Desulfopila inferna: one gene and its partner. The protein of the gene in region 1 interacts with the protein of each later gene in a pairwise test. Links are inferred from orthologs where the notes say so. Each region holds a gene or a part of one and is shown on either strand. Other genes may lie near its edges.

What was found. The genes of interacting proteins can lie anywhere in the genome.
Region 2: the proteins of typA (region 1) and rlmKL interact in binary tests that used the Escherichia coli proteins (3 or more experiments, as listed by UniProt). The link is inferred for Desulfopila inferna from one-to-one orthologs.

What each region holds. Positions count from the first base shown.
Region 1 is NZ_JAFFQE010000006.1:115,089-118,216, forward strand. Bases 3-2,904 are described here. They hold typA (translational GTPase TypA), read right to left. Parts: upstream 2,403-2,904; coding sequence 603-2,402; downstream 3-602. Other genes in these bases: JWG88_RS15170 (NUDIX domain-containing protein), read left to right, coding at 3-245; JWG88_RS15180 (DEAD/DEAH box helicase), read right to left, coding at 2,741-2,904. In the rest of the region: more of JWG88_RS15170, read left to right, coding at 1-2; more of JWG88_RS15180, read right to left, coding at 2,905-3,128. UniProt on the Escherichia coli protein: A 50S ribosomal subunit assembly protein with GTPase and nucleotide-independent chaperone activity, required for 50S subunit assembly at low temperatures, may also play a role in translation.
Region 2 is NZ_JAFFQE010000002.1:616,584-619,780, forward strand. The notes cover bases 165-3,135. They hold rlmKL (bifunctional 23S rRNA (guanine(2069)-N(7))-methyltransferase RlmK/23S rRNA (guanine(2445)-N(2))-methyltransferase RlmL), read right to left. Parts: upstream 2,737-3,135; coding sequence 592-2,736; downstream 165-591. Other genes in these bases: JWG88_RS06715 (response regulator), read right to left, coding at 165-341. Outside these bases: more of JWG88_RS06715, read right to left, coding at 1-164. UniProt on the Escherichia coli protein: Specifically methylates the guanine in position 2445 (m2G2445) and the guanine in position 2069 (m7G2069) of 23S rRNA. Methylation occurs before assembly of 23S rRNA into 50S subunits.

The sequences.
Region 1 (3,128 bases):
GTCTGCAGGTTGTCAACCTGAGACAGTTTCATACCTATTCCGATCCCGGCAGAGATGCGCGTTTCCACACCGCTTCCACAGTGTTTATCGGCCAGGCGTCAGGGGTACCCAGGGCCGCTGATGATGCGGCAGAGGCAGAACTTTTTCAACAGGACGATCTACCGGAACTCGCCTTCGATCATGCCAAAATCCTGCAGGATTATTATACATTCAAGAAGTCTGAATCAACATGGCGCCCGGCTTGAGGCGGAATAATTTCCAACTCTTCAAGCCCGACAAGTTCGTTAGATCTTCAAATGTTTTCGTATCCGTCGTGGGTTTCTACGAGTCCGTCAGGTTTATCCAACCGCAACCTGATCGCCAGCTGATAAATATAGAACAGAACACACTCCTAGAGTAACAGCCGGCTCAACACCCAGTAAACAAAAAGACCCATTCCTATGGATCCATACATCATCACTCAGGGAATACAGTTGCTGCCGTATTTACGGGCAATGAACAAAAAAGTTGCCAACCCTATGCCACCTGAAATTATGATCAATGCTATTTCTTTCATACTCTCTCCTGATAGGTTGTCCGAGAGGGCATTCTCGAACAGCCTCCTAGCCGCGAACTCTCACTCCGGTTTTCTTCCGTAATCTGATTGACTTCGGCGTAACCTCGACAAGCTCATCATCATTGATATAGGCGATGCAATCCTCAAGAGTCATTTCAACAGGAGGTGTCAGAACAACGGCGTCGTCTGTACCGGAAGCCCTGACGTTGGTGAGTTTCTTACCCTTGGCAGGATTGACTACCAGATCGGCAGGTCTGGCATTTTCTCCAACGATCTGACCCTGATAGATCGGGTCTCCGGGATGGGCGAAAATTTTGCCCCTCTCCTGTAGATTGAAGAGCGCATAGGCCACGGCAGTACACTGCTCCTTGGCTACCATGACCCCGTTCGTCCTGTTGATTATATCACCGGCCCAGGGTCCGTATTCGCAAAAAACATAGTTCATCATTCCCATGCCTTTGGTATCGGTCATGAACTCAGATCGGTAACCCAGCAGGCCACGGGTAGGTATCTTGAAGACCATGCGGATCATGCCATGCTCACTGCTCATCTCCTCAACCTGCCCCTTGAGTTTGCCCAGTTTTTCCATAACGGCGCCCTGATATTTTTCATCAACATCAACCGTCAGTGTTTCATAGGGTTCCAGGGTCTTGCCGTTTTCCTGCTTGAGAATGACCTGAGGACGGGTAACCTGAAACTCATAGCCTTCACGCCGCATTTTTTCTATCAAAATAGAAAGATGCAGCTCGCCTCTACCGGAAACCTTAAAACCGACGGCATCGGTCAAACTTTCAAACTGCAGGGCCACATCAGCGAGTATTTCCCGGTTGAGCCGCTCCTCCAGATGCCTGGAGGTTACATATTTCCCTTCCTTGCCGGCAAAGGGTGAATCATTAGGGATGAAATTCATGGAAATGGTCGGCGGATCGATCGGGATCAACGGCAACGGCCTGGGATCGTTGAGATCGGTAAAGGTCACCCCGACGGTAACATCTTCCATTCCGGCAACCGCAACGATCTCGCCCACCGAGGCCGAGTCTATCGATACCTTGCCGTCGCTTTCAAATTGAAATATTTTCGAAACCCGAACCGGCTTAATGGAACCGTCTCTTCGGGCAACCGCCAGAGGTTGATTGATCGACATGGTGCCGTTAACTACCTTGCCGATTCCCAGCCTGCCGAGATAGGGTGAGTAATCGATGGTCCCGACCTGCATCTGCAGCGGGGCATCCGGCGAGCCAACCGGTGCGGGAATATGAGCGAGTATCATATCGGAAATATGGTGCATGGTACCGCTGCCCTCTTTTTCATCCTTGGGATCGAGCAGGGAATATCCCTCCTTGGCAGAAGCGTATACCACCGGGAAATCGAGAATATCGTCGGGGGCGTTGAGTTTGACGAAAAGATCGAAAACCTGATCGACAACCCAATCGCAGCGGGCGGCCGGTTTATCTATTTTATTGATGACCACAATGACCGGCAGACTGTTTTCCAGTGCTTTCTTGAGGACGAAATAGGTCTGCGGCATTGGTCCTTCCTGAGCATCGACCAGCAGCAGGGCGCCGTCAGCCATACGAAGAACGCGTTCAACCTGGCCGCCGAAGTCGGCATGGCCGGGAGTGTCAATAATGTTTATGCGGTGATCTCCATACCTGTAGGATCCGTTTTTCGAGGTAATGGTGATGCCCCGTTCACGTTCCAGATCACTGGAATCCATGAGGCGCTCCGCCACAGCCTGATTGTCCCGAAACATTCCGGATTGCCTGAAAAGCTGATCAACCAGCGTTGTTTTTCCATGATCGACATGGGCGATGATCGCCACATTACGGATCTTCTGCTGTTCCATACGTTTTTCCTGCATTTCGATCTACATCGAAAAATATGTGTGACTGTCATCGATAAAGATATGACAGATAATAAAAAAAGCACCCGCATAAAGCGGGTGCCGCCGACCGACGCATTGCATTTATGCGCCAGGTAACCTCTTACAATACTTCTTTCACCTGTTTTTGGCAAATAAATACTCAAGCTGGTCCATCAAACCGGTGATAAATTCGCAAAATTGGCGGCAAACGCTAAAGTAGTTCGACAGGAGGCCAAGAGGATACAACTATTAAATCCATGACCGCGTCGTAAAGTCATCAAAGTTGAAGTTACCGGGACAGACGGGTCCATCATCTTTCCCTATTCTGGAAAAAGAGCGGGTTCCATTACCTTTCGCAGGATTTTGTAGCGCTGATTCGCCGACTTCCGCAGGGCCGAAACCTTATGATCAAGGTAATCATAGACTCGGGGCTGCTTATCCTTGGCCGGGCGCATGATCCTGCCGATAACCTGAACAAGCCTGCCCTCAAAGGTAATCGGTGTGGTGAGAAACAGATTATTCAAACCGGGGCAATCGAACCCCTCGCCGATAAGCTGCAGTGTCGCCACAAGTATCTGCACCTCCCCTTTCTGCACGGTCCCTACAATTTTACCGCGCTTCTCCGTGGATGCCTGTCCCGTCAGCAGGGCGACCCGGAAGCCTTTCTTTTGCAGAGCATCCGCAAATATTTCACAATGACTGACCCTG
Region 2 (3,197 bases), on another replicon or contig:
TTGGTAAGATAGGCCTCACAATGCCCCGCCTCAAAGGCCTGGGTGATGTTTTCAAAATCCATCATGGCCGTTACCATTATCACCTTGAGAAAATGAAGCTCCTTGATACCATGCTCCCTTTCGATTTTCCGGATTTCCAAAAGAGCCTCCTGACCACTGAGGATCGGCATAATGATATCCAGAAACATAACATCATAGGGTCTTTGTAGTTCAAGGGCTTTTTCCACACGGGTAACAGCCTCTTTGCCGTTTTCAGCTGCATCGCATTCACCGAAACGCGACAGGATAGAAAACAGAAGCATCCTTGAAAGAGGATCATCTTCAACAACCAGACTTTTCATAGGTTACTCTCTCCGTTGATCGTCTTTCTTCATACCATATCATACCTTCCACAAAATCGCCAAAATGGTTGGGGCTTTGATTTTTCAGCCTGTCAACACAGTGTGTTCAGCAAAAATAGTGATGGGATGCTCTTTGTCAAATACCCTTAGTCTGCCAACTGACGAACCTCGTCTTTTCTCAAAGATGGTTCGATGTTATGTTCTAGATACAATGCATTAATTTTTTAGACAGATCGGTTCCAACAACGCCTCATCTCTTTTTAATTATCTTCCAGCAGGAGTGGATGGATCTGTTTCTCTGAAAATCAAAAGGGATGGTTTCCTTGCTGATATCCCCGAGCACAAAGTCGGTTAAGATCTGTCTGTCCATTTTGAACCCCTTATAGTTTGTCGAAAAAAGGATAACTCCATGCTCCGTCAACAGCCTTGAGGCACGATCTATAAGTTCGGCATGGCTTCGCTGGACGTCGAAGACGAGGTTCTTTTTTTTGGTGTTGGAAAAAGTCGGTGGATCAATGTAAATCAGATCATATTCCCCATGGGCCTCCCTCAGCCAGGAGAGGCAGTCCTGTTTTATTGTCTCATGCCTTTTCAGGCTCAATCCGTTGAGGGCCAGATTTTTTCGGGCCCACTCAAGGTAAGTACCGGAGAGATCAACCGTGGTTGTCAGAGCAGCCCCGCCTTTGGCCGCATGGACCGTTGCCGCACCTGTATAACCAAACAAATTAAGAAAGCGTTTGCCGTTTGCAAGCTCGGCTATTTTCGCCCTGAGCGGACGGTGGTCAAGAAAAAGTCCGGTGTCCAGATAATTTTGGAAGTTCACCAGAAAATAGCATTCTCCCTCCCTGACCTGATGATAGCGGATTTTTATTTCTCTTTTCTGGTATTGACTTTTGCCCCGTTGACGACGGCGTTGTTTTAAAAAGATCCGGTCTCTCCGTATCTGGAAGATGTGGCGGAGACTGGATAAAACATTGGAAAATCTTTTCTTGGCCAAATCAGCATCAATGGAGGCGGGAGGCATGTACTCCTGCACCAGTATCCATTTTTCATAGATATCAATAGCCACATTATATTCCGGCAGATCACGATCATACACTCTGAAACAGCTGATGCTATTATTGCTCGCCCAATTGCTGATTTTTTTAAAGTTTTTCTTGAGACGGTTAGCGAAATCGGAGCCTTCTTCAACTTCGGTGTCATCTTTGATCTGCCAGTGGAAGGGAGGTGCTTCATCGGAAATCACCTTGCCGACCAGCAGGCGGCAGGAGATCGGACCATTGAATAGTCGGTAATTACTTTCAATGTCAATATTGAACTGGTCGGCAACGTCGGGATCGGAGATAAAAATTCCTGCCCTCCAGTTTTTGAAAAGATCGCGTAGAATCCTGCCCACACAGTTGTAAAGGAACCTTACCTCTTCTTTTTCAGACAAGCGCTCGCCGTAGGGAAGATTGGAAACAAAAAATCCCTCATCACTGGGCGGCCGTAAAAAGGCGACATCTTTACAGTGCACCTCTATCTTGTCTTCTAGCCCGGCCTTTGCTATGTTTTTACGTGCCGTGGCAACCACTGCGGGATCACTGTCATAACCGATTATTCTCGGCCATTTCCCGGCAAAACTTTTTTCTTCCACAGCCACTGCTTCATTAACCAGGTCCGTCCACAAAACGTCATTGTGCCCTCGCCATTTATTGAACCCGAAATATGTGCGAGACAGTCCGGGTGCGGAATCACTCCAGAGCAGAGCAGCTTCTATCAAAAGTGTTCCCGAACCGCACATCGGATCCAGGAATGTCGTTCGAGAAGATACCCCGCTGTTCCATCCCGACAGGGCAACGATGGCCGCCGCCAGCGTTTCTTTCAAGGGCGCGACACCGCCGGTTTCTCTATATCCCCTTCTATGCAGGCTTTCACCGCCGAGATCAATATAGAGCTGAGCGGTATTTTCATGAACATGCAGATGAATTTTCAGATCCGGCTTATCCCTTGATATATTCGGCCTATCACCGCATGTATCACGGAAAAAATCAACTACGGCATCTTTTACCCGCAGAGCCGCATAATGGCTGTGCGGAATCACCGCATTCTTTCCCAGTGTGGAGGAAACCGCAAAAGTCATACTGTTGTCCAGATGTGCAGACCAGTCAATATTTCTGCATTGACTATATAAATCATCCCCGTCATCAATACTCAGGGAGTGTATTTCCAGCAGCACTCTGGAGGCATAGCGGGACCACAGGCAGGCGCGATATGCCGTTTCCAGGGTGCCCCGCCAGCCGACCACTCCAACCGCCACATCTACCCCTGTACCTCCGAAAGAGGTGATTTCCTCTCCGGCCAAACCCTCTATTCCGGCAGCACAGCCGGCTATGAATTTAAAGTCCCCAGCCATTTACTATCCTCGATTCCCCGGTAAGTTCAACCGGGAATAGTTTTCTCTCATTATGAGGTATTCGATTATCGGACTTCCGACCGGATTGGAAAAATAATTCCGAAAAGAGGGTCGGATTTTCACGATACCATGCTAATCTCATTACCACTATCGGTAGTTATCCGCCATACCAAAGCCCAAAACAGTCCCTTTCCCTGATGTTTCCATGGCAATCAGGCGAAGCTCTCATTATTATCTGACCATGTCGAACTGCGGGTGGTGTAACCTCTGGAGATTGTGGTTTACAGGACGCCGTCATCTCGGAAAATTCACCAACGCAGCGGCTGATATGGAAATAGCCTTGACCTCCGTGGATATATTGATAAGATATACGGAAACTGTAATTTCGGCGACATCGCTCGGGCTCCAGAACCGCAGTATGCTACTGCCATAGAGTTTACAGAATTATCACTTTTTTTTCA